DNA from 3 places in the Sutcliffiella sp. FSL R7-0096 genome. Region 3 is predicted to be linked to each of the others. Evidence: riboswitches for the same ligand, from Rfam matches in the RefSeq annotation. Region 3 holds a riboswitch; each other region holds the start of a gene.
What was found. A riboswitch is a leader RNA that binds a small molecule or an ion and turns the genes downstream of it on or off. The one in region 3 is predicted to bind thiamine pyrophosphate.

Region 1 (11,723 bases), 900 kb from region 3:
TGGGTATTCCTCCGCGTATAGAAAGAACTGGTGGACCTTGTAGGACTCGAACCTACGACCGGACGGTTATGAGCCGTCTGCTCTAACCAGCTGAGCTAAAGGTCCTTTTTGGTAGCGGCGGAGGGGATCGAACCCCCGACCTCACGGGTATGAACCGTACGCTCTAGCCAGCTGAGCTACACCGCCAAAAAGTAAAAGTATTTCATTAGATTTACAGGCACCAATGTTACTGGTCTGTGTCCCTTCCTCTGCAAGCAAATTCAAGGATGCTAATCCGTCGGCACAACTCGGAGCAAATTCTTGAAGTAATGCTCGTCGCTACACCGCCAAAAAGTAAAAGTATTAAAGTGGAGCCTAGCGGGATCGAACCGCTGACCTCCTGCGTGCAAAGCAGGCGCTCTCCCAGCTGAGCTAAGGCCCCATATCAAGGGTAAATATTAATGGTCGGGAAGACAGGATTTGAACCTGCGACCCCTTGGTCCCAAACCAAGTGCTCTACCAAGCTGAGCTACTCCCCGATAATGGCGCGCCCGAGAGGACTCGAACCCCTAACCTTTTGATCCGTAGTCAAACGCTCTATCCAATTGAGCTACGGGCGCTTATAAATGAAAGTAATTTTGCTATTATAAAAAACTCTGGTGCCGAGGACCGGAATCGAACCGGTACGGTAGTCACCTACCGCAGGATTTTAAGTCCTGTGCGTCTGCCAGTTCCGCCACCCCGGCAAATCTGTTGGAGCGGAAGACGGGATTCGAACCCGCGACCCCCACCTTGGCAAGGTGGTGTTCTACCACTGAACTACTTCCGCTAATATAAAATTACAATGCGGGTGAAGGGACTCGAACCCCCACGTCAAAGACACTAGATCCTAAGTCTAGCGCGTCTGCCAATTCCGCCACACCCGCAAGATAAATGGTGTGCCATGAAGGACTCGAACCTTCGACCCTCTGATTAAAAGTCAGATGCTCTACCGACTGAGCTAATGGCACATAATGGTGCCGGCGATAGGAGTCGAACCCACGACCTACTGATTACAAGTCAGTTGCTCTACCAACTGAGCTACACCGGCATTATTGTTGATTTTTTCAATATGTGAAGAATTTATGGTGGAGGATGACGGGATCGAACCGCCGACCCCCTGCTTGTAAGGCAGGTGCTCTCCCAGCTGAGCTAATCCTCCATATTATCCGCCTGGCAACGTCCTACTCTCACAGGGGGAGATCCCCCAACTACCATCGGCGCTGAAGAGCTTAACTTCCGTGTTCGGTATGGGAACGGGTGTGACCTCTTCGCCATCATTACCAGACAAATAATATTATACAAAATTGAGAAAGAAAATCAAGAAGTTTTTCATCTTTTTTATTCCTTCAAAACTAGATAGTGTGTTCGTATCAAGATATTCATATCGTTCACTTATTTCATCATTGTTGGGTTAAGTCCTCGATCGATTAGTATTCGTCAGCTCCACATGTCGCCATGCTTCCACCTCGAACCTATCTACCTGATCATCTTTCAGGGATCTTACTTACCGAAGTAAAAGGAAATCTCATCTTGAGGGGGGCTTCATGCTTAGATGCTTTCAGCACTTATCCCGTCCGCACGTAGCTACCCAGCTATGCCTTTGGCAAGACAACTGGTACACCAGCGGTGCGTCCATCCCGGTCCTCTCGTACTAAGGACAGCTCCTCTCAAATTTCCTGCGCCCACGACGGATAGGGACCGAACTGTCTCACGACGTTCTGAACCCAGCTCGCGTACCGCTTTAATGGGCGAACAGCCCAACCCTTGGGACCGACTACAGCCCCAGGATGCGATGAGCCGACATCGAGGTGCCAAACCTCCCCGTCGATGTGGACTCTTGGGGGAGATAAGCCTGTTATCCCCGGGGTAGCTTTTATCCGTTGAGCGATGGCCCTTCCATGCGGAACCACCGGATCACTAAGCCCGACTTTCGTCCCTGCTCGACTTGTAGGTCTCGCAGTCAAGCTCCCTTGTGCCTTTACACTCTGCGAATGATTTCCAACCATTCTGAGGGAACCTTTGGGCGCCTCCGTTACTCTTTAGGAGGCGACCGCCCCAGTCAAACTGCCCACCTGACACTGTCTCCCAGCCCGATAAGGGCTGCGGGTTAGAATTTCAATACAGCCAGGGTAGTATCCCACCGACGCCTCCACCGAAGCTAGCGCTCCGGCTTCTCAGGCTCCTACCTATCCTGTACAAGCTGTACCAAAATTCAATATCAGGCTACAGTAAAGCTCCACGGGGTCTTTCCGTCCTGTCGCGGGTAACCTGCATCTTCACAGGTACTATAATTTCACCGAGTCTCTGGTTGAGACAGTGCCCAGATCGTTACGCCTTTCGTGCGGGTCGGAACTTACCCGACAAGGAATTTCGCTACCTTAGGACCGTTATAGTTACGGCCGCCGTTTACTGGGGCTTCGGTTCAAAGCTTCGCTTGCGCTAACCTCTCCCCTTAACCTTCCAGCACCGGGCAGGCGTCAGCCCCTATACTTCGCCTTACGGCTTCGCAGAGACCTGTGTTTTTGCTAAACAGTCGCCTGGGCCTATTCACTGCGGCTCTCTCGGGCTTTAACACCCTAACAGAGCACCCCTTCTCCCGAAGTTACGGGGTCATTTTGCCGAGTTCCTTAACCAGAGTTCTCTCGCTCACCTTAGGATTCTCTCCTCGCCTACCTGTGTCGGTTTGCGGTACGGGCACCATACTCCTCGCTAGAGGCTTTTCTTGGCAGTGTGAAATCAGGAACTTCGGTACTATATTTCCCTCGCTATCACAGCTCAGCCTTAATGAGAAGCGGATTTGCCTACTTCTCAGCCTTACTGCTTAGACGCGCATATCCAACAGCGCGCTTACCCTATCCTTCTGCGTCCCCCCATTGCTCAAACGGAGTGGAGGTGGTACAGGAATATCAACCTGTTATCCATCGCCTACGCCTTTCGGCCTCGGCTTAGGTCCCGACTAACCCTGAGCGGACGAGCCTTCCTCAGGAAACCTTAGGCATTCGGTGGAAGGGATTCTCACCCTTCTTTCGCTACTCATACCGGCATTCTCACTTCTAAGCGCTCCACCAGTCCTTACGGTCTAGCTTCAACGCCCTTAGAACGCTCTCCTACCACTGTTCGTAAGAACAGTCCGCAGCTTCGGTGATACGTTTAGCCCCGGTACATTTTCGGCGCAGAGTCACTCGACCAGTGAGCTATTACGCACTCTTTAAATGGTGGCTGCTTCTAAGCCAACATCCTGGTTGTCTAAGCAACTCCACATCCTTTTCCACTTAACGTATACTTGGGGACCTTAGCTGGCGGTCTGGGCTGTTTCCCTCTTGACTACGGATCTTATCACTCGCAGTCTGACTCCCATGGATAAGTCTTTGGCATTCGGAGTTTGACTGAATTCGGTAATCCGATGAGGACCCCTAGTCCAATCAGTGCTCTACCTCCAAGACTCTAACACATGAGGCTAGCCCTAAAGCTATTTCGGAGAGAACCAGCTATCTCCAGGTTCGATTGGCATTTCACCCCTACCCACACCTCATCCGCTCACTTTTCAACGTGAGTCGGTTCGGGCCTCCATTCAGTGTTACCTGAACTTCACCCTGGACATGGGTAGATCACCTGGTTTCGGGTCTACGACCACGTACTCATTCGCCCTATTCAGACTCGCTTTCGCTACGGCTCCGTCTCTTCGACTTAACCTTGCACGGGATCGTAACTCGCCGGTTCATTCTACAAAAGGCACGCTATCACCCATTAACGGGCTCTAACTACTTGTAGGCACACGGTTTCAGGATCTATTTCACTCCCCTTCCGGGGTGCTTTTCACCTTTCCCTCACGGTACTGGTTCACTATCGGTCACTAGGGAGTATTTAGCCTTGGGAGATGGTCCTCCCTGCTTCCGACGGGATTTCTCGTGTCCCGCCGTACTCAGGATCCACTCAGGAGGGAACGAAGTTTCAACTACAGGGTTTTTACCTTCTATGACGGACCTTTCCAGATCGCTTCATTTACCCCGTTCCTTTGTAACTCCATGTTGAGTGTCCTACAACCCCAAGAGGCAAGCCTCTTGGTTTGGGCTAATTCCGTTTCGCTCGCCGCTACTCAGGAAATCGCGTTTGCTTTCTCTTCCTCCGGGTACTAAGATGTTTCAGTTCCCCGGGTCTGCCTTCATTACCCTATGTATTCAGGTAAAGATACTGCTCCATTACGAGCAGTGGGTTTCCCCATTCGGAAATCTCCGGATCAAAGCTTACTTACAGCTCCCCGAAGCATATCGGTGTTAGTCCCGTCCTTCATCGGCTCCTAGTGCCAAGGCATCCACCGTGCGCCCTTAATAACTTAACCGTCGACCAAAATTGGTCATGTGTCGATATCAGCGATGATATCTATAAAGAAAATTACTAAGATGAACGATATTTTGTGAATATCTTGATATTAGTTACATTATCTAGTTTTCAAGGAACAACTATGACAATTCGTAAGAATTGCCTATTTAGAGAGAATGCTCTCTCAAAACTAAACAAAACAACAAGCGTACATTCCTTAGAAAGGAGGTGATCCAGCCGCACCTTCCGATACGGCTACCTTGTTACGACTTCACCCCAATCATCTGTCCCACCTTAGGCGGCTGGCTCCAAAAGGTTACCCCACCGACTTCGGGTGTTACAAACTCTCGTGGTGTGACGGGCGGTGTGTACAAGGCCCGGGAACGTATTCACCGCGGCATGCTGATCCGCGATTACTAGCGATTCCGGCTTCATGCAGGCGAGTTGCAGCCTGCAATCCGAACTGAGAACGGTTTTATGGGATTGGCTCGACCTCGCGGTTTTGCTGCCCTTTGTACCGTCCATTGTAGCACGTGTGTAGCCCAGGTCATAAGGGGCATGATGATTTGACGTCATCCCCACCTTCCTCCGGTTTGTCACCGGCAGTCACCTTAGAGTGCCCAACTGAATGCTGGCAACTAAGATCAAGGGTTGCGCTCGTTGCGGGACTTAACCCAACATCTCACGACACGAGCTGACGACAACCATGCACCACCTGTCACTCTGTCCCCCGAAGGGGAACGTCCTATCTCTAGGAGTGTCAGAGGATGTCAAGACCTGGTAAGGTTCTTCGCGTTGCTTCGAATTAAACCACATGCTCCACCGCTTGTGCGGGCCCCCGTCAATTCCTTTGAGTTTCAGTCTTGCGACCGTACTCCCCAGGCGGAGTGCTTAATGCGTTAGCTGCAGCACTAAAGGGCGGAAACCCTCTAACACTTAGCACTCATCGTTTACGGCGTGGACTACCAGGGTATCTAATCCTGTTTGCTCCCCACGCTTTCGCGCCTCAGTGTCAGTTACAGACCAGAAAGTCGCCTTCGCCACTGGTGTTCCTCCAAATCTCTACGCATTTCACCGCTACACTTGGAATTCCACTTTCCTCTTCTGCACTCAAGTCCCCCAGTTTCCAATGACCCTCCACGGTTGAGCCGTGGGCTTTCACATCAGACTTAAAGGACCACCTGCGCGCGCTTTACGCCCAATAATTCCGGACAACGCTTGCCACCTACGTATTACCGCGGCTGCTGGCACGTAGTTAGCCGTGGCTTTCTGGTTAGGTACCGTCAAGGTGCGAGCAGTTACTCTCGCACTTGTTCTTCCCTAACAACAGAGCTTTACGACCCGAAGGCCTTCATCGCTCACGCGGCGTTGCTCCATCAGACTTTCGTCCATTGTGGAAGATTCCCTACTGCTGCCTCCCGTAGGAGTCTGGGCCGTGTCTCAGTCCCAGTGTGGCCGATCACCCTCTCAGGTCGGCTACGCATCGTCGCCTTGGTGAGCCGTTACCTCACCAACTAGCTAATGCGCCGCGGGCCCATCTGTAAGTGATAGCCGAAACCATCTTTCAATAAAGAACCAGGAGGTTCCTTATATTATCCGGTATTAGCTCCGGTTTCCCGAAGTTATCCCAGTCTTACAGGCAGGTTGCCCACGTGTTACTCACCCGTCCGCCGCTGACCTTTCAAAAGCAAGCTTTTAAAAGGTCCGCTCGACTTGCATGTATTAGGCACGCCGCCAGCGTTCGTCCTGAGCCAGGATCAAACTCTCCAATAAAGAGTCTGAGCTTTTGCTCAAAATTTGCTAGCTTGTGTTACTTAAATCATTTTGTTAATCCCGTAGGATTAACGTTATGACGCTGTTGTTTTGTTTAGTTTTCAAAGATCATTTTCTTACAAATTTCGCTCAAAAGCGACTTCCTAATCATAACAACTTGTTCGTTTAAAGTCAAGCTGTTTTTTGATTATTTTTCAAGTGCTTTGTTGCTATATTAATATCGCCTGCTCGAAGCGACGAGATTAAATATACCACCCTCACAACTATATTGCAATACTTTTTCTGAAAAAAATTTCATGTTAGTGTTGTCATCTAATAATACTTTATAGAAGAAACATATCATCTAATAACTTTACTCTACAAATGAGATAATTCGACAAATGGAAAAAGCTTGTCGTTTTCTAGTAGGTTATGTATGATGATAAGTAATAATTAAATAATTCCACGAGGGGGGCCACTATGGCTGAGAGTGAACTATTATGTTCTGACCCTTTGAACCTGTTAGTTAATACTATCGTAGGGATGTGGCACATTTTATTTCTTAACGTTATCTAAGCAATAAAGGAGCCCTCCTTTATTGCTTTTTTTATTTTCATGGTTCTGTAAATTGATGAAATAGCGGATAAATGAGCATGATGTTACAGCCCATTTAGACTGCTTACCAACAACTTAATGTCAGAACCGTTATTCTAAGGAGGAGTATTATGAAGAAAAATAATACGTTGTTTCTTGTCGAGGTTGCCATTTTTAGTGCCTTGGCTTATATGCTAGATTTATTATCTGGAGCATTATCCCAAATATGGCCACAAGGTGGCTCTATAGCAATTTCAATGGTACCAATATTTATCATGGCGTTTCGATGGGGATTAAAAGGTGGTATCCTTTCAGGCTTTGTCCTTGGGTTATTACAAATAGTAACAGGTAACTTTTATGGAGTGGATCCTGTACAGATTTTCTTAGATTATATTGTAGCTTTTGTCGTACTAGGATTTGCTGGTGTTGTGGCAAAACAAGTTGTGAATTCCTCTAAGGAAGACAACTTAAAGAAGTTAACTTTATTCGTAACAATTGCGATATTCCTTGCATGTCTACTCCGGTTCTCCGCTCACTTCGTGGCAGGCATGATCTTCTTTGGTCACTTTGCTCCGGAAGGACAGCCAGTGTGGCTTTATTCTTTAATTTACAATGGTTCATATATGTTACCGAGCTTTGTTGTTACCACCGTAGTCACAGTATTGTTAATCAAGACAGTTCCCCGTATTTTTAGATTCAATAAGTCCATTGCCTAAGCTGATCAATTAGATCAGCTTTTTCTATTTGCTTTTCTACAAATACATATTAATTGTTGGATTGATGGAGCCTGAGCTTTTAAAAGAGATGATATAAAAATTACTAGAATGTTCCGTTTGCTTCCTTCATATAATGGAATAACTGATGGAGCAGGGGGAAAAGATATGTATCTCTTAAAATACACAGCGTTTTTGATAGCTTTGCTAACTTCAATCGTATTGTTTTTATTTGCTTACTTTGAGGCGGTGCGAATAAGCGAATCAGAAGAGAAAGTACGTGGAGAGAACGTGATTATGAGTTTTTCACTTGCGCTTTTTTTTGCTATTATGGCCACTCGGTTAAGTTAAACTTTACATAATTAAAGCTAATTACACTAAAAGCCGACAATGTCGGCTTTTTACCCTTCTCTTATAAGCTTCCGCAAGTCTTTCCAAACGTATGCCGTTTCCTCATAACTGTTTTCACCAATTTTAATCTGTTCAGTATCTAGTTCTTCGGGACAGAAGGAAAGATAGAAATGTTTACAAGGGTTTTCTGTTAGAACCCATACAAGCATGGAGAAATGGTCTTTTTCCATTAAGAAGCTTGCTACTTCTTGAATCAGTTTTTTTCCTATTCCTCTTCCCTGGTTCTCTTTAAGCAAATAGATGGCATACAACTCAGTGTCTATGCCGTATTTCTTCGTACGCTCAGGTCCCCCGCTGGCAAAGCCTACAACTTTCCCATCAATTAATGCAACAAATAAACAACTCTCGTTGAACCCCCGCTCAATAACCCCTTTCCACATCTCTTCCCGGCTGCTCTTGGATAAGGACTGTAAATAGTTTTCATCAACAATACCCTGATAGGTTGTTTTCCAACTTTCAACATGAACCTCGGCAATTGCACATTCATCGCCTGGAATCGCCAATCTTACATCCATTTCCTCTCCTCCTCTTTTCTCTCCGATGTTAACACTTTGTTGTGATTTGTCTTCCTATTCTCTCTTAGAAAATAACCTACACTTAACATTACTAGGAATCCTCCCAAGAATTGAGTCCATGTTACCGATTCATTTAAAACATAGTATGCAAGAATAGCAGCACCAATTGGCTCAAAGAGAATACTCATGGATATAACATTGGTACTGATATACCGGACTGCCCAGTTGAATAAAGAATGTCCCAACAGTGTGGGGAAGATGGCAAGCAGGATGAACCATCCCCAATCTGATGCAGAATAGCCTGTGAATGAATCACCTGTAAACAGCACATAGAGAAACAATGTAACAGTGCTGAACCCATAGACAATGAATGTATAGGTAACCAACGATAATCTTTTTCTGACATCCTGCCCAAATAGAAGATAAGCTGTAACCAGCGCACATGCCACTAGCGCAAGGATATCTCCGAAAAGAGCCATTCCACTTATTCTAAAATCTCCCCAGCTGATCACAACACTTCCGAGAATTGCGATGATTCCACTGGTAATCGCTTTTTTACTGAGCCTTTCCTGGAAAAACAGGTATGTCCCTATAAAGGCGAACAGTGGCTGTAGCGTGACAAGTACAGTTGAACTAGCCACACTGGTATAGTTCAAGGATTCAAACCATAAAATAAAATGAAATGCCAAAAATACTCCGGCAAGAACAGAAAAAAGCCAGTCCCTTCCTCTAATTCGCTTTAATTCCCCTACATATTTATATAGAAAAACGGGAAGTAAAAATAACACAGAAAATAGTAACCGATAGAAGGCCACCACTCCGGCTGGTGCTTCCGCCAGTTTGACAAATATGGCTGAGGCGGAAACAGTTATTACTCCCACCGCGAGAGCCACATAAGGATTAAACCATTTATTCATACACTTTCACCCAAACCATTTCCATTTAAGTTTATACTTTCTAATTGTACAGAATATTGTTATAATTCTCTAACCATTTGTTATTAAATAGGTTGCTTTCAAAGTTGTCAATGCAACTATGGAAAGAAACAATATACAAGAATCATACAGCATTTTATACAGGAGGTGCCATATGAAATTATTTTTCGAATTTATCGACGAGTACGATTTTGTAGTAAAGCTTATCTTTGCAACCTTTGCAGGTATTATCATTGGCCTAGAGCGTGAATTAAAAGGAAAGCCACTTGGATTAAAGACTTGTGTAATTGTATCCGTGATGGCTTGCCTCTTAACCATCGTCTCCTATGAATCCGCCTTTCTCTATTCAAAAGAGTATTCGAGACCTATGGACCCAGGTCGTATTCCTTCCTATGTAATTAGTGGTATTGGATTTTTGGGAGCAGGCGTGATACTTCGTAGAAGCAATGAAGCCATTTCCGGCCTGACTACAGCAGCATTGGTATTGGCCTCTGCCGCTTTGGGGATTACAATAGGTGCAGGTTTTTTTATTGAAGGTGCTTTCGGCGTTATCTTTATCATCTTGGGTGTGAAGGTCATCCCTTCCCTTTTTGAAAAAATCGGACCGAAGAAATTGAAGGAAAAAGAGATTAAAGTGAAGATCTATCTTGAAAAAGATGTTGACCTGACCATGGTCATGAAAGAGATTCATCATAAAAACTTGTCTATAAAGCGAGTCAAAGTAAAAGAAGAAAAGGACGATATTGTATTAAACTGCATCATCACAACCAAGAAGATTGTATACACAACAGATGTCTATTATGAATTGAAATCATTGACCGGTGTCATCCAAGCGGAAGTAGAAAACTTGGACTAATAAAATCTTTTCAAATAATGTTTGCAAAAGGCTGATTTTTTGGTAAAATAAATTCAGTCTCATCGGGGCGGTAGTTCAGTGGGAGAATACTTCGCTGGCAGCGAAGGGGTCGTGGGTTCGAATCCCATCCGCTCCATACTAAAGGCACCACTACATTGTAGTGGTGCCTTTTTTTGATCCTCTTTTGACCCACTAATGAAGTAATTCCTTTAGACTATTTACGATTCAATAGAATATCTTAAATCCGGACAAGCATACGATGGTAAAGATAATCATTGGAAAGGAAGATAGTGCGATGATGACCTCCATGAGGAAAACCTTTACTGCCTCCCTGTATGCCACCATGGCTATCAGTTTTTGGGGGATTTCATTTGTGTCCACAAAGGCTGTTTTGGATAAGCTTGATCCTTTCACCTTATTGGTAATGAGGTTCGGCATAGGAGCTTTGTTTTTAATGATTCTATTAGTTCTAAAACGTGAACGATTTTCCATTTCTATAAAATATATTCCCCATCTACTAGTGTTGGGAATATTGGGCGTCTTTGTTCATCAAGTATTGCAAGCGAGTGCCTTGTTGACGATAGATGCCTCTGCTGCAGGATGGCTTATTTCCTTTTCCCCCATTTTCACCGTCTTTCTATCGATGCTATTCTTGCACGAAAAAATGACCCTTTCTAGAGCGATTGGAATGATTCTAGCTGTAGTTGGTGTATTTATGATTACTTCCGCAAGAAGCGGCCAGCCTTTCACTCTTACCTTGAACATTGGTTTTATTTTGATGATTCTAAGTACCTTGAACTGGGCTATCTATTCCATTCTTTTAAGAGGGCTCCGTATCCCCTATCCCGCGCTAGTCATAACTTTTTATATGAGTTTCATAGGTTTCGTTCTAACTACACCTTTTTTCATAAAAAACAAAGGGTGGGTATCCCTCCCCCTGCTTAACGCCGGGGAATGGGCCCACCTATTGTTTCTTGGAATATTTGTTTCTGGTATTGCTTATTGGTATTGGGGGAAAGCGCATGAAGTAATGGTAGCATCAAAGGTTTCAATGTTTTTATATTTAGAACCTATTACTACTTTACTTGCAGCTTTAACCTTATTACATGAAAAAATAAATGTCACCAGTGTTTTCGGTGGTGTAATTATTATAGTAGGTGTTGTTATTGTTAATGGGCAGTTATTGCCCTCCTTGTTACGTCATATCTCTGCATGGTTCTTTATAAAAACAAAGGAATGATCAATCCTGCTCCCAGTAGAATTAATGCTCCACCTAATCTTGAAGAAATCTGGGCAAATGGCATCAATTCCATTCTCTTTGCAGCAGATAATACTGCAACATCCCCTGTCCCCCCCATATTTGCCATGCATAGGCCGGCAGTGATGGCTGATTCGATTGGATAGAAACCTACCATTTTCCCTAAAATACCCGCACCGATTACAGCTCCTACTACCACACCAGCAACAATAAGGATGTACTGTACGCTAAGTGCATTCAACACTGCTTCAAGGTCGGTATATGCGACACCGATTCCAAACAGTAATGCCAACGTCCAGTTTTTCGCAACGAACTGATACCACTGGCTCGCTCCTTCCACGACTGATG
Region 2 (8,857 bases), 1.7 Mb from region 3:
CTCGATTCAACGCAGGAACCTGGTACTTTCTTTGATGCATAACCAAGGTTTTGTCACAGCCGAAGAAGTGGAAGAGGCAAAGCAGGAAGAGATGAAGCTTGAATCAAGGCACGTAGATCCGTATAAAGCTAAATATCCTAGCTTTACGGATTACATAATCGATGAAGCCGAAAGAATGTACGGCATCAGTGAAAGTGAGCTACTTGCGGGCGGGTACCGAGTGTACACCACATTGGAGCCGAAAGTCCAAGAAGCCCTTGAAAAAGTATATGCAGACCCAGAGAATTTTCCGACTGCGCCAACCGGAGAGGTGGCACAAAGCAGTGGCATTCTACTTGATCCGAAATCAGGAGGGATTCTCGGAATGATTGGGGGTAGGGACTATGAGTTCCGCGATTTCAACCGTGCCTCCAAATTGAAAAAACCTCCGGGTTCTACTGCCAAACCATTATTGGTGTATGCCCCTGCTCTTGAAGAGGGATATGATGTTTATGACATGTTGAATGACTCACCGACTGAATTCGGCGATTATACCCCTCAAAATCACACATTGGATTTTCGTGGAGAAGTTTCGATGTATGACGCAGTGTTGAATTCCTATAATATTCCTGCCGTATCCCTGCTTTATGAGATGGGGATCCAAAAAGGGATGGATGCAGCAAAGAAGCTATATCTCCCGGTTGATGAGAAAGAAGATAGAACATTAGGAAACATAGCCTTAGGTGGATTTTACGGAGTATCCCCTAAACATATGGCAGAAGCTTATTCGGTCTATGCCAATAATGGGGAGATCATTGAATCCCATGCAATTGTTAAAATTGAGACGGTTACAGGTCAAGAAGTAGCCTCATTTGAAGAAGAAAAAGAACGGGTCTTTTCAGAAGGCACGGTAGAAAAAATGAATTTTATGCTCAAAGAAGTAGTGGAAGAAGGCAGTGGAAAGAACGCCATCATAGAAGGGCGTGAAGTAGCCGGAAAAACTGGTTCCACCCAAACAAGTGACAATAACCATGGTGCTACATCCAACCAATGGTTTGTTGGTTACACCCCGCAGATTGTCGGAGCATTCTGGATAGGATTCGATAAAGAGTCTTCAGAAAATGTACTCCCAATCATTTCTGGTGCCGGTAGTCCATCAGCCAAGGTGTTTCAGCAGGTTGTTAGTGAAGCGCTTGAAGGGGAACCGGTAGAATCCTTCAACCTCCCAGCAAGCCTGCAGAAAAAGAAAGACTCTGCGAAGAAGGAAGAGAAAAAGCAGGAGCAAGAACAGCAAAGAAAGAAAGAGCAAAAGAAGAAAGATGAAAAGAAAAGAGAAGAAAAAAAGAAAAAAGAAGAGAAGAAAAGAGAAGAAAAAAAGAAAGAGCGTGGCAAGAAGAAAGACCGAGATGACGATGACTAACAGTAAACACCTTCCTCGATAAATGGGGAAGGTGTTTTTTCTGTGACTGTTATCGTAAACTTTGTTGCTTTTTCCTATGTTTAAAACAACCGTTATATTCTTTGCTATCATGCTCTTTTCCTGGCTGTACAGTCAAGCTCCCCTGCTTATTATAGAGTGAATAAACGATAAAAAGTTCAATTGCCGACTTTTTACTAGTGTATAAAACCAATCTTTAAGAAAAGAGCCTTATATGTTTAGATCATCCACTTTCGTGATAAAGACTATTAAACCACAAGTTTAAAGGAGAGGATTCTTTGACCTATCATAAGACAATGAAAAAACTTTCGAACATGAGATTTACTAAACCAGACAAAGTATTAAGCTTATATTTACACACCGATCGCAGCCACCCCGACCAGCAAGGTGGCGAATGGAAAATAGCATTGAAGAATGGGTTCAATCGATTAGAGGAATATATAGAAGCTAGCAGTATGGAAGAGTTAAAAAGATTGCGTTCCATTCGTGAAAATGTTGAAAAGTATGTGGAAAGCATGGATAGGAAAATGCCGAGAGGCCTAATCATCTTTGCATCTGCTGATAGCGGGCTATGGGAGACGTTTGAATTACAGGTTTCTGTACCGACCGATTTTTATTGGGAGGAATATCCTGTACTCGATGAGCTACAAAAAATGTATCAGGCATACCCTTTAACTGGTTTTATTCTTATGCAACAGAATGAAATTAAAATTCTTACATCGATGTTTGCCCTGATAGAAGAAAGTGAGTCGATGGAATATGATTTGGAAATCGATGACTGGAGAATGCATCAGGGTCCCTCTCATCACAGTTCCAGTATGGGAAGTGGAGCCATTAAAACTGCGAGCCAAGTGGATCATTACGAAGATCGCATCCATGCAAATCAGAAGAGATGGGTAAAGAGCCTTGGCAGCATGCTTGATAAAAAGGCAGCGGATAAGCAGTGGGAAAAAATAATTTTAGTTGGAGACAAAGGAGAAGCAGAATTGCTTGAAGGGTATATGAATAAAAAGGTGGATGCCATCATCCAGAAGAACCTATTAAATGAAAATGAGAACACTGTATTAGAAAAGTTATTAGCTTAACTTTTAGTAAAGCCCCCTTAAATTATTTAGGGGGCTTTCATTATGGTCCCTTGAGCTAGATAACAGGATATTCCGCTTCATATATTGGTTCTGTGTAGTACGGAGGGCGCGGTCCAATTTTGGGCATCGGCCATTTATTTGGTTGGTAAACCATTTGGACTTTTGCATCCGATTGATTGATTAACAATAGTTCGACTTCAGGGTTAAATTCGTAACGCAAAATAATCCACTCCTTCGCAATATTTTTTGAATGTGTGAATGGAGAAACATCTCCTTTCCACAATCAAGAAGCCGTAAACTCTCCTCCATTTACATGCAGTACTTGGCCTGTAACGAATCGGGAGTCATCTGATGCGAGATAAACATAAGTGGGGGCTAATTCAAATGGTTGAGCCGCCCGATTCATGGGGTTAAATGCTCCAAACACTGCTACTTGATCCGATGAAAAACTTGCAGGAATGAGTGGTGTCCAGGTTCTTCCCGGGGCGACGGCATTTACGCGGATACCTTGGTCAACGATACTATTGGCAAGGGCACGTGTAAACCCGATGTTAGCTGCCTTGGTAGCAGTATAATCAATCAATTGTTTTTCCCCTGCATAAGCGACTACGGAGGCGGTATTTATGATGGAACTGCCGGGTTTCAAGTAGGGCAAAGCTGCTCTGGTTGTATAGAAGTGGGAATAAATATTCACCTTGAATGTGTCATCGAACTGTTCATCGGTAATATCAAGCAAACTTAGTTGTTGAAATTGTATTCCCACATGATTCACCAGGATATCCAACCTTCCGAAAGCTTGGATGGTTTGCTCTACAATTGCCACACATTGTTTCTTCTCTCTTAAATCCCCAGGCATAAGCATACAACGTTGCCCGAGCTCTTCAATTCTAGCTTTTGTTCGGTTCGCATCTTCATGTTCATCAAGATAGGAGATGGCTAGATCTGCACCTTCTTTTGCATAAGAAATCGCTGTCGCTGCACCTATCCCGCTATCCCCGGCAGTAATGAGTGCGACCTTTCCCTTTAACTTGCCACTGCCCTTATAGTTAGGATTTTCAATAATGGGCTTTGGAACCATGTATTTTTCCAATCCTGGCTGCTGTAATTGGCGTTGTTCTGGAAAGTTGATGGGTATTTCTTGGTATTTCGTTATTTTTCCATAATTAGGATATAAGGGGTAGGGGTCCTTTTGTCTATTCGATTCAAACCACTCTTGATATTGGCTTAGCTCATCCATGTTCCGCTGCTTGTCAAATGAGTCCATCTAAAACCTCCTCTAATCTTCCTTTGCACAACTATATTTATATGGAAAAGGCAACTTGGCTTATGCCATTATCCTGCTGTTTGTCCTCCACCTCCAGACCGAGAGAAAAAGAACCGACAGTCGGTTAACGGCACTTCTTAAAGAAGATAAACTTATTTTAGATAATGATTAGTGGAGGAAAAATGATGGGAAATATGATCGCCATATTCAAGAAACCAAATTACAGTTTGTTGTTCTGGTCATCTTTTACGTCGACAATGGGGAGTATCGTTGGTATCGCAGCGTTGATGCTGTATTTGTTGGACAGATATACAGATCAGCCTTTTTATGCCGCGTTAACGGAACTGATGTATTCCTTGCCGACACTTGCAGTATTCTTTCTGGTAGGAGTATTAGCTGACAGAATGGATCGTCAGAAAATTGCTGTTTACAGTGATGTGATTTGTGCCATTTTATCGCTGGCGCTTATGGGGGCGATTTATATTGATTGGATGCCGCTCGTATTCGCTTTGTTGTTCTTAAGAAGTGCCGTATCGAAATTCTTCCACCCTGCCCAAGCTGCCATCATCCAAGGAATTCTGACGAAGGATGAATATACAGTGGCAGCAGGACTGAATCAGATGACAAGCAGCTTGTTCATGTTGTTCGGAAATGCCCTTGGAATTTTCATCTACTGGACGGTAGGCCTTCAGGGTGCAATATTTGTATGTTTTATCACTTATATGGTCAGTGCGATACTGATACGTGCATGTAAGTTAGAAGAAACTGTTGTCCTACCAAATGGCAGGCACGAATGGAATCAACTTAATGTTAGATTTGTGGCAAATGACTTTAAAGATGGCATGCTTTATATTTTGAAAAATCCTTTGTTAGTCTACCTGATCATTGGTTTCTTTGTTTTTGGAATTGTGAACGGAGGGCTCTCCGTCATGCCAGCCTATATACTTAAATATAAACTTGCCCCAATAGACTATGAGCAGCTCATGATGGTGATGGGAGTAGTGTTTGGCATCTCAATTTTGATTGGAAGCATTGTTGCCTCGATGTTGGCGAAAAAGTTGAAATTGTATCAGATGATTATTATCGGTCTTAGCATCTCTGGTGCATTCGTCATAGCAAGCGGGTATAGCCCTAGTACGTATTATTACCTTGCATTTACTGCATTGATTGGTCTGGGACTACCATTCGTCAATATTGGAATCGGTGGATGGCTGCCTAGGATTGTAGATCCAAAAATGATGGGAAGGGTTCAAGGCTGGATCACTCCCTTGATGATGTTGTCCCAATCTATCACCCTTGGAGTGATTGCCCTGACCTTTCAAAAGATGCTAACCGTGGAAGGGCTGCACCTTTTGGTAGGCGGATGCCTGGTGTTTGTTGGATTATTTTATATGTTCACCTTGCCCAAACATACTACGGAAGAAGAAGAGACGCCTGAAGGATTGGGAAATTCAGCTTCTGTGTAAAATTATTCTTTGACAAAATAGAAAAAGCTGATTAACATAGGTATCAGAAATTGCTTTCCGACAACTCGATACGAATCTACCACTAGGGGTGCCTTTATAAGGCTGAGATTGAAGTGTGACTTCAAGACTCTTAGAACCTGATCTGGTTAACACCAGCGTAGGGAAGTGGGGTCGAAAACACTATACTTTTAATGTTCAGTTGTACTAGTGAATTCACCACCTTCTTTGCGCCAGCGAGGAAGGTGGTTTTTTGCATTATACTAACAATTTTAGGAGGAATGAAGAATGAAATTTTCACAGTTTGTAAGAGAAAAAGCGGATCACATTTGGGAGGCGAGCTTTCATCACCCGTTTGTAAAAGGAATAGCAGATGGAAATTTATCATTGGAATCGTTCAAGTACTATGTTTTGCAGGACGCCTATTATTTGAGCCACTTTGCAAAAGTCCAAGCATATGCAGGGGCAAAAGCGTTTGATTTGCAAACGACAGCAAGACTAGCTGCACATGCACAAGGTACATATGAAGCAGAATTATCCTTGCACGAAAATTTTTCAAAACGTCTTGGGGTGACAGAGGCAGAAAAGGCGGCATTCCAGGCAGCTCCGACCGCACACGCTTATACTTCCCATATGTATCGTGCCGTATTGACCGGTGGGTTGGGAGAAGTGATTGCAGCCCTGCTTCCTTGCTACTGGTTATATTATGAAATTGGTGAGAGATTAAAAGACTGCACTCCAGCTGAACCAATCTATCAGGAGTGGATTGCAGCTTATGGTGGGGAATGGTTCAAGGAGCTTGTGGAAGAGCAAATCAATAGATTGGATGAATTGGCAGACAAGGCAACCGAGGAAGAGAAAGCCAGAATGCTTGAGTATTTCATCATCAGCAGCCAGTATGAATATTCCTTTTGGGAAATGGCCTACACCTTGGAGAAGTGGCCGGTCTCAGAAACTGTAGTGAAGGCATAGGGGGGATTCAAATGAACAAAGGATTAAAGCTTACAGATATATTGGTGACGGTCATTATTGCATTGGTATTCGGGATTGTTTATAAGTTTTGGGCTCCGGTGTATAACGTGCTGGCGCCATTCGGACTGCAGCTTCAAGAGCTGACATATGGCATGTGGTTCATTGCCGCCACGGTTGCTTATCTACTGATCAGAAAAGCTGGTGTAGCATTCCTAGCGGAAGTGGCAGCCGCCTCAGGTGAATTTCTGGTCGGGTCGGAATATGGGTTGATGGTTTTGATATATGGTGTGATACAAGGACTTTTTGCTGAGATGGTATTCATGGCTTTCCGCTATAAGCGGTTTGATGTGCTTGTCGCATCTCTTGCAGGTATCGCAGCAGGTGTCGGCTCGCTTCTATTGGACCTATTTAGGGGATACCTGTTTGATTATGTCTGGTGGAATGTAACCTTGCTAATATCTTTCCGTTTGATCGGAGCGGTCCTTTTAGCGGGAGTACTTGCTTATGTTTTGGTAAAAGCACTAGAGGCAACGGGAGTCACAAGTCTACTGAGACCGGTCAGCAAGGATGATTATGATTCCTTAAGGCAATAGGGAGGCAAAGATGGAACCAATCATACAATTAAACCAGTTACGACTGAAATATCCGGGTGGAGAAAGGATATTTGAAGACTTGTCCATCCAGATCGGGAGAGGAGAGAAGGTATTGATCCTTGGCCCCTCAGGTAGTGGGAAATCTACGCTCATTCAAGTTTTGGCAGGACTTATTCCGAATGTCATGGAAGTGCCGATGATTGTAAAAGAGCAACTTTTGCCCAATTCATGGGGATATGTCTTCCAAGACCCGGATGCACAGTTTTGTATGCCTTATGTGGATGAAGAGCTTGCATTTGTACTGGAAAACCTCGCTGTTCCAAGAGAGGAAATGGAGAAGAGAATTACAGGAGCCCTTGATATGGTGGGGTTGGAATTACCAAATTCCCACATGAAAATCCAGCAACTCTCAGGAGGGATGAAGCAACGGCTTGCCATTGCTTCCGTCCTCTCGATGGATCCAGACGTGCTCTTTTTGGATGAACCGACCGCGTTATTAGATCCAGAAGGTACCAGGGAAGTTTGGGACACCATTAAGAAAGTGGCAGATGATAAAACAGTTATCATCGTGGAGCATAAAGTGGAGCAGCTACTCGGCTTCGTGGAAAGGATCATCGCGTTGGATGAGGCTGGAAATATTATTGTTGATGGTAAGACGCAAGATGTTTTTCGCACCTCGCTTTCGCTTTTAAACGAATATGGCATATGGTATCCAGGTGCTTGGGAGAATTATTTGAAAACTAGAGAGCACTTCTCCATGCTTAACGTGGAAGCTGAAACGGTGTTAAAAGTGGACGGTCTTTCAGGCTTTCGTGGCAAAGAGAAAAAGATTTATGTAGAGGAAGCGGAAGTTCGTAAGGGGGAATGGATTTCCGTGGTAGGGGAAAATGGGGCAGGGAAAAGCACATTGCTCGAATCGTTAATGAAGCTGTTAAAGACAGAAGGCACCCTAGAAATTAATGGGGAAAAGGTCAAACGTATCCCCACTGACCTGATCACCTTCGTTTTCCAAAATCCCGAATTCCAATTTGTTACTAAATCTGTGGAAGCGGAAGTTGCCTATACACTGCGCCTGAAGAAGATGAATGAAGCTTTGGTTTTGGAAAAAGTAGAAGAAATGCTGAGACGTTTCCAGTTGGACCACGTTCGTTATCAGCATCCATACCAACTATCCGTTGGCCAAAAAAACAGGTTGAGCGTAGCGGCAGCTGTCATACACCAGCCGAGTATCCTTTTGTTGGATGAACCGACATTCGGCCAGGACAGCAGAAACACGTTTGCCATGCTGGAATGGTTGGAAGGGTTAAGGGAAGCAGGCGTCGCTATTTTGATGGTCACTCATGATGAGCACATCGTATCTGAGTTTTCGGATACCATTTGGACGGTAAAAGATGGGCAACTTATCGATATGAGGAGTAATGAGAGATTAAGAGGCAGGGGAGAAAAGGATGCAGTTGGAGCTTTATAAAAATAAATCATGGATGCATGATATTAATCCGAGCTTTAAACTATCAGGGATGGTCCTCCTCTTTATAGGTGTTCTGTTCATTCATAATATCAATGTGATGCTGAACTTAACCGGAATACTATTGTTAGTTTACCTTTTAATGACGGGGCAAACATATAAGCTGAAGCTTCTTTTATTGATTCCGTTTGGCTTTTTATTTTTTACATCGGCTGTCTCCATGGTTCTGTTTGGAAAGGGAGATACCACCTGGTTACAATTCGGCCTAATAAATGTATCGGAGGAGAGTTTCTATCGGGGAGTTCATTTAGGTTTACGGTCACTTGCATTTGCTTTTTGTGGGTTGATTTTCGCCTTGACGACCCAGCCGGTATATTTATTTTATTCCTTGATGCAGCAATGGAAGCTACCGCCGAAATTTGCTTATAGCTTTATGGCGGGTATCCGTCTATTGCCGTTAATTCTAGAGGAATTTCTCACCTTAAGGAAGGCGCTGATTGTTAGGGGAGTAGAGCAGAAGGGTAGCTTGCTGAAAAAGGTGTATTTTTACAGCATCCCTTTACTTTCCCAGAGTATCAGAAGAGCGCACCGAATTGCA
Region 3 (11,723 bases):
TGAATGATTGGGGGGATAGTTTTATACGTTCTTCTTATAAAAATCTGAATAAAAGACCAGGGTATTTAAGATCTAGCTCTATTTTAAGATACGTTATTAATACAGATAAATTAAAAAAGGACTTTACTAATGAATAGAAGGAGTAAGCCAACTATGGCTAAGACTACATTTATTACTTTGATGATCGTTTTGAGCACATGTTTACCTGGTTGTATTCCCAAGCAGAAAGTGGTTGATGATATTGAACTCCCCCAAATCCTTAGTATTGATATTGATGGAAAAAGCTATAAGGGGGCGGTTCTCATTCCTCGCTATAAGGCAATGGGGGATACAGAATTCAAACTGATAGATACTGTTTCCAGTTCTAATTATGATCTCATTCCAAGAATAAGCCGTAGGACAAAACATCAAGTTGAAAAAGGTCAATTGGGAATGGTGTTATTAGGAAATGACTATTCAGAAAAGGGAATTGGAGATCAATTACAAAGTTTGACTCGAGATCCAAAAATCCCTTCAATGCTTCAACTCGGAGTAGCAGAGGGTAACGCAGCAGAATTATTGGATATAATACAAAATTCAGGAGAGCCCTTTTTTTTATCCTATATGGTCGAACAAAATATTAAAAACGGTAATCTACCGAAGATGAATCTACATGAAGCATTAATCAATTATTATGGAGAAGGACGCGATATGTTCCTTCCATTTTTTAAGGAGGAACAAGGAGAAGTAAAGATTGATGGGTTAGCTTTATTTAAAAAGGATAAGAAGATAATTAATATTAACAATGAAGAAGCATTTTTACTAAATTTGCTTCTTAAAAACTCTAAAATTGGGAGTTATATGGTTCCAGGTACAGAAGAATCATTAAATGAAGGTCATGAGAAGCAAATTTTAATTCATATTAACAAATCAAAAGTGTCTAAGAATGTAAAAATGGAAGAATTCCCTCCCTCCATTTCCATCCGATTAGAAATGAATGTCAGAGTGGAGGAAATCCCAGATTTAGCCGAATTAAAGTCAAAGGATAAGGTAGCTAAACTCGAAAAAAAAATGGAACTCCATTTTGAAAAAGAAATTCAAAAATTACTATCTTCTTTACAGGAAAATAATGTGGATCCTGTCGGTTTCGGGGACTTAATTAAACATAAATCTAAGGATTTGAATTCTAAAGAACTAAATGAAATGTATCCAGAAATCAATACACATTTACGTGTTAACGTCACAATAAATCAATCAGGAACTACAGAATAAATCAGTTGATACTAAAAGGGAGATCGATTATTTATGAAGAATCCGATTGATGAAAAATATAAAATATCACCATTCTTCATTGTATTTTTAATATATGTCAGCATGGTCGGTGTAGGTATATTGAACTTCCAACACAACCTTGTCAAAAGAATGGGAAATGAATCTTGGATGACTGTCCTTCTGTTGGGAATAAGTATTCACTTGATTATCTGGATGATCTACAAGATTCTACTCCTAAAACAAGAAGGGATTGATATTACCCATATTAATACTTTATGTTTTGGAAAAATACTTGGGAGTACAATAAATGTAGCAATTATTCTTTATTTTTACATAGGGGTTTTTATTGAATTTCGTGCCTATAATGAGGTTGTTCAAGTTTGGGTCTTTCCAGAAATGAATACGTTACTTATGGGGATCGTATTATTATTACTTATATATTATACGGTATCTGGAGGGTTTCGAAGCGTTACCGGACTTAGTTTCTGGGGAATGGTGATTTCATATTTAATAGTCATTCCGTTCATACTTTTGCTACTCCCCCATCTCCATCCACGGAACCTCATGTCATTCAATGACCATTCAATGCCCGAATTCCTCTCCTCGTTCAAGAGCACACTTTATTTATTCATGGGGTTTGAAGCGATCCTTGTCTATTACCCTTTTATAAAAACTCCAGAAAGATCGCAAAAATGGGCACATCTCACTGTGCTATTTATAACCTCTTTCTATTTGTTAACAACGCTCATAACGTTGATGTTTTTCGGTGTAGACTATAATCTTCATCTTCTATGGCCGACGCTCACTATGCTTAAAATCATACAAGTACCTATTCTGCAAAGATTAGAATATTTAGCGATATCGGTTTGGTTGATCAAAATTTTGGCAAACATTTCTCTCGGGCTTTGGGTAGCGAGCCGAGGAATGATGAACGCCTTCAATACTAAGCGGCGTACAAGCCTCTTGATTTTTCTCATTGGAATGCTGATTGCAGGTCTATTCGTAAAGGATTACAAGAGTATTCGCCTGTTAACAGATTATCATTCAACTATGGGAATGTATTTTCTTTATATCTATATTCCTATCATGTTTTTCATTACACGATTAAAGAAATTTTAGCTCCCAACATAATGATTCGCTATTGCTGATTAGTTCTTACCTGCGAACGCATAAACCATGTCTCGAAGATATTTTGCAAGATGTACTTATTCTAGCTTTAGTTTGATAAACATCAGTCTCAGTCACCTCGACTGTGAGGAGATCACCCGAGCAAGATGATTACATGTTAATTTATATGATGGATTGACTCGGCAAACTATGCTTTTGCTGAGTCAAGCATCTATTTTTGAACAACTGTGTACCATTTGAAGCAATTAGGAAGTATAAATTACAACTTATCTGTCTGACCTAATTGGTTTAATATAATAAAATCTAGTTGTTCAATATTGTTAACGAATAGTAGGTATGTTAAAAAATTCCACTTGCGAATACGGGAGTTTTACCACGGAAGGATTAAATTCTGTTTGGATAGGTGCAACCCCTTTAATTATCTTTACCGGCTGTATTTCCCATTGCAATTGATATTCTGTTCCAACTATTGATCTGATTTATAATCAATACTAGATCAACATATTGTTTCTCATCAAAATGTTCCCGGACACGACTGTATAGGTTATTCGGTACTTTTTTGGTTGGAATTAGAGTGATGTGTTCGGTAAGTTCTAGGGCTACTTTTTCTTTCGGCGAATAAAATTCGCATTCTTCCCAAGCGTTCAGGCAATAAATTCGCTGTTCAGTTTCTCCCATTTTCCTAGCATCGGATGTATGCATGTTAATGCAGAATGCACACCCATTAATTTGAGAAGCACGGATCTTTATAAGCTCCCGAAGTTTGCGTTCAATCTTTGTATTTTTTGTATATTTCTCCATATCCATCATAATTTTCATAGCATCAGCAGCAACTTCATAATAGGCAACTCTTTGAGTCATAAGCCATCTCCCTTTAGAATTATTTAACTGTATTCTCCCCAATGTATGGGAGTAATAAAGTATGAATCTTAAACTTTGATACACATAATTGGATTTTTCATTCATCCTAAATAGAATTTAATTTATCGAACGTTCAATTATAGATGTTTTCAAACATCTCTTTATCTAGACATTTTTTTCATAGGATAGGTTTATATGTGAACAATGATGTGAATGAATTTAGAATATTTCAAAACATAGCTGGCGATAAGCGTAATGAAAATGTTAAGAATAATGAGAGCAAAATGCAAAAGGAAAAAGAATTTTCCTGGGTAACCTCAAAGAAAACTTTGTATTACTCTCCCTCTCCTCACCGGTATCTTGGAACGTCTTAAACAGCACTAAGTTCAGATAAAAAAAAGACTGATCCGGTCTCTTTTTTTCGAAAATAATTGTAAAAATGGATGTCTATCGGAATAGTGTGGACTTAATCTGTTTAATAACAGATTCTAAATAAGACTTATCTTGAAACAATCGACTTAATGCTAAGGATCCTTCCAAAGAACAGAGAATATAGATAGCTAATTGTTGATCATCTAAGTCATTGTCTATGTCTTTCTGTTTTTGTCCATATTCAATAATTCTCTGAATTAGATTTAATATTCCGGAGAAGCCATCTTTTATGGAATCCTCAAAATCCACTTTCGAATCATCTGCTTCTATGGCAGCATTCATTAGTGGACACCCTCCTACTACTATATTATTTTCGTACAATGAACAAAAGATGGATATAAAAGCGTCAAGCTGTTCATAGGCTGTGTCTTTTGATGCAACTGCTTCATAGTATTTTTCTTTTAATAAGTTTTTTGAATGCGAAAAAGATTCTTTTGCCAATGTATCTTTGTTTTCAAAATGATTATATATCCCACCTTTTTTAAGGCCAGTCGCATTCATAATATCTGAAATTGAGGTCATTTTATAACCAGTTATGTTAAACAATACAGATGACTTTTCTATGATGTGTGTTCTAGTTTTTTTTCCTTTATTCAAAATACCACTTCCTCCAAAAAAAGAACAATCGGTCTTTTTTAATGATATTACTTAGGCATACTTGTGTCAAGTATCAGCAGTGTGCAACATAGGAGAATAGTGTTTCACCTGGCAGAACTTGCGACCTTTATTTGATTGGGAATAATTGGTCCTAGCCCGCCATTACCTTTATAGTCAGATTTTGACCTTTTCACTCAACCTCAATAAGAAAGGAAAGATCCCCTTCACCTAAATGGATAAAGGGGATCTTTGTGAAAATTTTAGAAAACGGAAATAGGTTAAGTTGCTTCAATCAATATCAAGACATACAGATAAGAACCGGCACTTATTTCATTTTACTTATGGGAACTTTGAATATCCATAACAACCCTATAGTTATCAATACTGCCAATACATAGGTCAGTAATGGTCTTTTATGATGAAGTCTTAATATGGGCAATGAATACAGATAAAAAAATATAGACCACTTTATATTCCAACCATTATGAAAGGTTATGAGGCCCGCTTTGTTGTTGATAAATTCAATGAGAGATAAAAATGCTGCCCAAAAAATAATCCAGGCACCTTGCTTGACCTTACCAGATGGATATCGACCTAGATAGATAAGTACAATGCAAGGATAAAATATAAACATCACGATCATATTGTTCAAAGTATGATTAGGTATAAGAGAGGTAGGCTCGTATTGCCACAACGTGTAATTATATGTTAGAAAATTATATAATAAATCAAGTAAGATGAAAAACAAGATGGTAGATTGGTACTTCTTCCAATTCCGCCAATCCCCCCATCGCCATGCAGCAAATATCCACAGGATTATTCGTATAATCATGAACATATAATCCCCTCCTAATTAAAAAAATTACCTCTATTGTCTCAATATTTCCGATTTATATTACATTATTAATAAATTGAAGGGCCTTTTACTCAATAGAATATAATATCGAGAGGTAGAGTTTGGTACTTCACAGATTATATATGATATACATCCGGTGCTTAATGTGGAGTAACCCGATTTTACACTCTAATTCTTCTTTTTCTTTTATATTTTCTTTCAATTGTTCCATTTCCAATTCAATTTCTTTATAATCTTCTAACACACCTAAAAGTTGCAACTTCCACTTTCGACTTTTATAACTTTTCTGAAATTCACTTAAGTTTTTTAATGCTTTCTCCCATTGTTCGTCATCAATGTAGTCATGTAACTCATCAATTTTGTAGAAAAGCAATTCATCTTTTTCAGTTATCGTTACATTACTACATCCTGTTGTCATTAAAATTAGAATAATAATGATTCCGAAAGATCTACTTAGTACTACCACAATAAACACTCCTTAAATATTTTTCCATTTTCAGTATGTTTAGTATTAGCTTTCCCAATAATGGAAAAGTATAATATTTTATTGGAATTAGGAGTGAACTAGATGAATGAATTAGGTCTTGTATTTATCCGAGGGCTTGCCGGATTTTTTTTATTGTTTATTTTAGCCCGAATTATGGGAAAGAAACATATTGTAGACATGACGTATTATGAATATATCGTTGGTATTGCTATCGGGGGAATAGCGGCTGAGTTAACTTTCGGTACGGAAGTAAGAATGTCAAATTTTATTTTTGGGATGATTATTTGGGCAACCCTACCGATGATTGTCTCTAAGATTGAATTAAAATCATTTCGCTTTCGTAAACTTACAGAAGGAAAGCCGACCGTTTTGATACAGAATGGAAAGGTATTTGAAGAAAATTTAAAAAAGGAAGATTTAACAGTCGATGAACTGATGATACACCTACGGCAAAAAGGTGCATTTAAACTATCTGAAATTGAAACAGCTATCATGGAGGTAAGTGGACAAATAAGTGTCATGAAAAAAACAAACAATCAACCCTTAACCCCAAAAGATGTCGGGTTGATAGTAGAACAAGAGCACCAGCCACGTATTGTAATCATTGATGGAAGTGTTATGGAAAAAAGTTTGAGTAGATACGGTTATACGAATGAATGGCTGTTGGGGGAAATCATGAAGCAGGGTGCAAAGGGTTTTTCAGATGTATTTTTGGCGCAAATTGATTCCATGGGAAATGTTTATGTTGACTTTTATAACGATAAAGCAGATATGCCTAAAATTAAGCAAAAACTATTAGTAACGGCTAATATTAAGCAACTTCAGAGTAATTTAATGAATTTTTCCCTGCAAACAGAAAATACGAAAGCAAAAGAAATGTACCAAACGCATGCCAAACAAATGGATAAGTTAATTGACGATATGTCCGTTTATTTAAAAGAGTAATGTACACAGTCTTTTCATATAATTAAAAGTGTTATTGACGATAATTCACGTAAATAAATTGACGGTGATTTTTGTCCTAACTCTACTGAATATAATGACCATAAGGGATAGGAAGCTCTTTCTATTGAATAACGTAATACCTTCTTTTTCTAAACCGGGGACTTTAAGTACATTTCTTTTTTCATGATTGTGCAATTAAGCTAACCAAGTGTTATTTAAGAATATGCCCCTAAAATGAAAAATAGCGCTGATCCTTGTTTAAGGATCGCGCCCTATAGTGAAATATTACCGAATAGTAAAGTGAAGGAAAATAAAAACTCTCATTTATACATTCTATAAGTAATCTTAATTCGCCACATTTGATTTTATTTTTGTTAAATGACCATTAAAATAATGAGTTAAAGTTTTCCACAATGCTTGCATCGTCCCCGCCTTTTTAAATAATAAGCTAAAATTGCTATCCCTAGAGATATTCCCCATGGCAACCAGAACAAAAAAGGAACAAATTGTCCCCAATTTTCATTGGTAATTGAGCCATTAACCATCATAAGTATGATTTGTGGACTGAGCTTTAGCCCCGTAATCGTGATCATGGCCGACATCAACATTGCAGGAACCATAACAAACCAAATTGGAATTTGTTTACCTGCTAGAAAAAAACACCACCGTGGAAAAATCACTCCCCATCTCTGAATAAGTCCAAGAGTTAGAATTCCACCGCCAATACATAATCCTCCCAGTATGGCTTCAACTATAACATTGTCTTCATTCCCAACCATTGATAAGTCGTTTGTCCCCAAAGGAATTCCTAAAGCCCACGCCCATCGAACAATACCGTATGGCAATGCCATAATAACGGCTAAATAGGTAAACCACTTTCCCCACTTTGCTTTTGCTTTTACTGATGATCCTTCTGTAGCGTCATTCCGGCCACAATTGCCACAAGCATTCTGTGTAAGACGAAAATATGCTATGGCAAAAGCACCCCATATGAACCCACCAACCATACAAAAAACTTGATTAATAACTCTCCAATCCAGAAGATCAAAGTGAAGCAAAAACAAATAAGCAAAGTTCTGCACAATTCGTGAATCTGGAACTATAAATATAAGCGTCACACTCATTATCCAAGCAAAGGAGAGAAATATTGCACGAGGAAAACGACTTCCCCATGTCTTTATCATCGCTATAGCTACCACTGTACCTACCAATCCAGCTATGGCAATGACTGGTCCCCCGACATCAACATTAAGATTTGATAAAAATGATCCCATAATTTCTGCTCGTGAATCGTTTTTACCGAAAGGAAATCCGTTGCCACCTAATATCCAGTACAGCCCGAGTAACCCGTATAGTAGGGACCATAGAGCAGCTGCATACCCAGTCCACTGCGGCCAACGTGACAGCCAGGTAAAATGTGTTGAATTATTGATATTTATTTTCGGTTCCATTTCACCCTCCCTAAAGCATTTTCATAATAATAATTAAAATGTCATACTTCAAGATATAGTAACCCTTTAAAATTAATTAGGTTAACCTTCCAAAAGGATCTTAATATTTTTACATCGCGTTATTCCTAAATTAACCTCCCATTACAATTTATTCCTTGTTTCGTAATGTGACCCTTAACAGGAAAAAGTACTTCCCTTATTCAAAGGGCACTGCAGAATTGCGCCCTTAATAGAATAATTTAAATGGCGTCTTTATCAATGGCTCTTTTCGTAAACTTTGTTGCTTTTACGAATTTTTAAACCGTCTGTTATCTTCCCTACTGTCGTGCTCTTTTCCCGGCTGTACTGAAGAAACTACTTGCACTTTATAGAGTCTGATAGCAGTAAAAAGTCCAATTGCCGACTTTTTACAAGTAAATAGCAACAATCTTTGAGAAAAGAGCCTTATCAATTAACTAATTAGAAACCATTTCCAATATATCTTAGTTTTATATGTACTCGCGATTAAACATATATTTCACCTACCTAGAATTAAAAGGAATAGTTGTATAGAAGTATATGAGAAAAAGCGCAAGAAAATTCTGGTAGAAAAGGAAATGACCCCATGTTATAGTGATTAATATAGGAATGATTCCCTTTCTATATAACAACATTTAAAAGGAGGCCTCGTCATGATTATCAAGTGGGTTCGACTGCGATAATTAAAGGGGCAGGCCAATCATGCTCCAGAAAGAGGTTATTGATCTGCGCCATAGTACCGGCGATTAGATAATAAATAATTCGGGGGTAAAAACATGAGAGAACAGATACTGAAAATAAATAAAGTGGATATATGTACAGAAAGTTTTGGAAACTCTAATGACCCTGCTGTGCTTTTGATCATGGGAGCAATGTCTTCATTAGACTGGTGGGATAGAGACTTCTGTCTCCGTCTCGCTGATCAGGGGAGATTTGTTATTCGGTACGATCATCGGGATGTGGGACGATCGACCATTTATGAGCCGGGTACCTCCAACTATACAATAACGGACATGGCTGACGATGCAGCAGGTGTCCTAGACGCTTATTCCATAGAGCAGGCACATATCGTTGGTATGTCCCTAGGCGGTCTGATCGGACAGATTCTTGCTTTGAGATATCCGGACCGCGTATTTACGCTTACACTAATGGCATCAAGTGTGTTCGGGACTGAAATGGAAAAGCTGCCTCCAATGGATCAGAGCATACTGGATCACCATGCGAAGAGTGCTTCCATAGATTGGGCAAATCGGGAGGCGGCCATTTCCTATCTTGCGGATGGATGGAATAGTCGGTTCCAAACCTTATGAACAGGAAAGAATATATAAACTCGCAGAAAGAGAGGCGAATCGCGCCAAACAGCTACCGAGCAGATTTAATCATGCCATGTTGCAAGGCGGAGACGTGTATTTCGATAGAATGGGTGAGATCAGCGTACCTGTGCTTATTATTCATGGTACAGAAGATCCAGCTCTGCCATATGAGCACGGGCTTGCTCTTGCGAAAGCCATCCCTCATGCTGAATTATTAACTCTTGATGGATCAGGGCATGAGATTCATAGTGAAGACTGGCCTCAAATAATAAATTCAGTTGTAGAGCTTAGTTCGCAATAAAGAATAATTCGATAAGTATGACGGCTGCTTTTTTTTGTACTGTTTTTCACTAATTTTAATAAACCTTTTTAATTTAAAAAGTTAAAAGGATAGATAAATAATTTTGGGGAGCTTCAGGAAAATGGATTTACAATGTTATAGATATCCCTATTAAAAGCCTAATTTCTCAGTGTTATAAACGAGAATTTGGGCTTCCTTTACTTCACAATTGCGCCCTTATAAACGGAATAAAAGATGTGTCTCTGTATACTCTTAAATTGAGCTATTTACAGAGAAAGAGGACTGCTATGATAACCCTCGACTACTCCGTATGCGACCGATTACTGAAAATCGTTTTTAGTAAATATCACCTGAAATTCAAAAGGGCACTCTATTAAACCCTCCGATTACGATACTTTTACCAGATTTCTCTTTAAAAATATCTTCCCTATCGGAGTAAAATGTTTAACTGCATCAATATTGAAACTACTCTAAAGGGCAACTTCTCCCACTCTCATCCTTCCGACCCATTTTTTAAATATTCCTTTTATTTTTACGAAGTCACCTGTATACTAATATCAAATCGAATAATAATAACTAGGGGAGTCCAAAAAGTTGGGCTGAGAGAGAAACACGTTGAAGTTTCTTGACTCTTGGGACCTGATCTGGTTCATACCAGCGTGGGGAAGTTAGAAGCGTCATTAATATTACTACTACTTCTGTATACATATTAGCCGGGTCCAACCATTTATTGGACACCGGCTTTTTTATGTACTTCATTAGCTTTTATAAGCTTTCCTCTTGTTGTGTTCTATATCTAGTCCTTGAATTCAAAAAAGGAGAGATTTATTATGTCAAAGTCAACATCTTCATTAAACGAACAAAGTATTTCCATCATGTCTAATTTTTCAGGTAGCAAAAAAGTATATGTAACAGGCTCTAGATCTGACATTAAAGTTCCAATGCGTGAAATCGAGTTAAGCCCGACAACCGTTACATTTGGAGAAGAGGAAAATCCTCCTGTACGTGTGTATGACACTAGCGGACCTTATACAGACCCTGATTTTTCTGTCGATATTACTAAAGGTCTTCCTGCCCTTCGTAGTTCATGGATTCAAGAACGTGGCGATGTTGAGGAATATGATGGTCGTGAAATCAAGCCTGAGGATAATGGTTATAAAGATGAAAACGACCCTCGCACTAATCATAACGTGTTTCCTGGTTTAAAGCGGAAACCGTTACGGGCCAAAAAAGGGAAAAATGTTACACAATTTCATTATGCTAGAAAAGGAATTATCACGCCTGAAATGGAATTTATCGCAATTAGAGAAAATATGAAACCTGAATTCGTACGTGAAGAAATTGCAAAAGGTCGAGCGATTATTCCTTCTAATATCAACCATCCAGAATCAGAGCCCATGATAATTGGCCGTAACTTTCATGTGAAAATAAATGCTAATATTGGCAATTCTGCTGTTTCATCTTCTATCGAAGAAGAGGTTGAAAAAATGACCTGGGCAACACGCTGGGGTGCTGATAATATTATGGATTTATCAACCGGTAAAAATATCCACACAACAAGGGAATGGATTATTCGTAACTCATCGGTTCCTGTAGGCACTGTTCCAATTTATCAAGCACTTGAAAAAGTAAATGGTGTTGCTGAAGATCTTAACTGGGAGGTTTACCGTGATACCTTAATTGAACAAGCAGAGCAAGGTGTTGATTACTTCACCATTCATGCTGGTGTTCTTTTGCGATATGTCCCGTTAACAGCTAAACGTTTAACAGGTATTGTATCTCGCGGTGGGTCTATCATGGCACAATGGTGTCTACACCACCACAAAGAAAACTTTTTATACACTCACTTTGAAGAAATCTGTGAAATCATGAAATCCTATGATGTTGCATTCTCTTTAGGGGATGGTTTACGTCCTGGGTCTATTGCAGATGCGAATGATGAAGCACAGTTTTCAGAATTAGAGACTCTTGGAGAGCTAACAAAAATCGCATGGGAGCATGAAGTACAGGTGATGATTGAAGGGCCAGGGCACGTACCGATGCACCTAATTAAAGAAAATATGGATAAACAACTGGAAGTGTG

Region 1: another riboswitch for thiamine pyrophosphate. It lies ahead of thiT (energy-coupled thiamine transporter ThiT); the one in region 3 lies ahead of thiC (phosphomethylpyrimidine synthase ThiC).
Region 2: another riboswitch for thiamine pyrophosphate. It lies ahead of tenA (thiaminase II); the one in region 3 lies ahead of thiC (phosphomethylpyrimidine synthase ThiC).

What each region holds. Positions count from the first base shown of each region.
Region 1 covers NZ_CP152003.1:3,937,106-3,948,828, forward strand. The annotation lists tRNA gene MKY77_RS20205 (tRNA-Ser) at 1-13, opposite strand, end outside; tRNA gene MKY77_RS20210 (tRNA-Ile) at 29-105, opposite strand; tRNA gene MKY77_RS20215 (tRNA-Met) at 110-186, opposite strand; tRNA gene MKY77_RS20220 (tRNA-Ala) at 349-421, opposite strand; tRNA gene MKY77_RS20225 (tRNA-Pro) at 442-518, opposite strand; tRNA gene MKY77_RS20230 (tRNA-Arg) at 523-599, opposite strand; tRNA gene MKY77_RS20235 (tRNA-Leu) at 637-725, opposite strand; tRNA gene MKY77_RS20240 (tRNA-Gly) at 734-808, opposite strand; tRNA gene MKY77_RS20245 (tRNA-Leu) at 825-905, opposite strand; tRNA gene MKY77_RS20250 (tRNA-Lys) at 914-989, opposite strand; tRNA gene MKY77_RS20255 (tRNA-Thr) at 994-1,069, opposite strand; tRNA gene MKY77_RS20260 (tRNA-Val) at 1,105-1,180, opposite strand; rRNA gene rrf (5S ribosomal RNA) at 1,190-1,306, opposite strand; rRNA gene MKY77_RS20270 (23S ribosomal RNA) at 1,429-4,360, opposite strand; rRNA gene MKY77_RS20275 (16S ribosomal RNA) at 4,563-6,114, opposite strand; TPP riboswitch at 6,552-6,654, shown strand; gene thiT (energy-coupled thiamine transporter ThiT) at 6,819-7,403, shown strand; gene MKY77_RS20285 (hypothetical protein) at 7,569-7,751, shown strand; gene MKY77_RS20290 (GNAT family N-acetyltransferase) at 7,802-8,326, opposite strand; gene MKY77_RS20295 (DMT family transporter) at 8,317-9,243, opposite strand; gene MKY77_RS20300 (MgtC/SapB family protein) at 9,416-10,117, shown strand; tRNA gene MKY77_RS20305 (tRNA-Ala) at 10,182-10,253, shown strand; gene MKY77_RS20310 (DMT family transporter) at 10,377-11,357, shown strand; gene MKY77_RS20315 (2-hydroxycarboxylate transporter family protein) at 11,338-11,723, opposite strand, start outside.
Region 2 covers NZ_CP152003.1:1,311,279-1,320,135, forward strand. The annotation lists gene MKY77_RS06725 (PBP1A family penicillin-binding protein) at 1-1,399, shown strand, start outside; gene MKY77_RS06730 (VLRF1 family aeRF1-type release factor) at 1,714-2,502, shown strand; gene MKY77_RS06735 (hypothetical protein) at 2,558-2,722, opposite strand; gene MKY77_RS06740 (SDR family oxidoreductase) at 2,786-3,766, opposite strand; gene MKY77_RS06745 (MFS transporter) at 3,952-5,232, shown strand; TPP riboswitch at 5,307-5,413, shown strand; gene tenA (thiaminase II) at 5,518-6,201, shown strand; gene MKY77_RS06755 (ECF transporter S component) at 6,213-6,794, shown strand; gene MKY77_RS06760 (ATP-binding cassette domain-containing protein) at 6,805-8,262, shown strand; gene MKY77_RS06765 (energy-coupling factor transporter transmembrane component T) at 8,243-8,857, shown strand, end outside.
Region 3 covers NZ_CP152003.1:3,039,430-3,051,152, forward strand. The annotation lists gene MKY77_RS15595 (spore germination protein) at 1-137, shown strand, start outside; gene MKY77_RS15600 (Ger(x)C family spore germination protein) at 154-1,251, shown strand; gene MKY77_RS15605 (GerAB/ArcD/ProY family transporter) at 1,285-2,370, shown strand; gene MKY77_RS15610 (carboxymuconolactone decarboxylase family protein) at 2,794-3,240, opposite strand; gene MKY77_RS15615 (TetR/AcrR family transcriptional regulator) at 3,688-4,269, opposite strand; gene MKY77_RS15620 (CBO0543 family protein) at 4,595-5,107, opposite strand; gene MKY77_RS15625 (DUF4363 family protein) at 5,235-5,591, opposite strand; gene MKY77_RS15630 (DUF421 domain-containing protein) at 5,694-6,557, shown strand; gene MKY77_RS15635 (hypothetical protein) at 6,956-8,008, opposite strand; partial or broken gene MKY77_RS15640 (alpha/beta hydrolase) at 8,803-9,640, shown strand; TPP riboswitch at 10,209-10,323, shown strand; gene thiC (phosphomethylpyrimidine synthase ThiC) at 10,471-11,723, shown strand, end outside.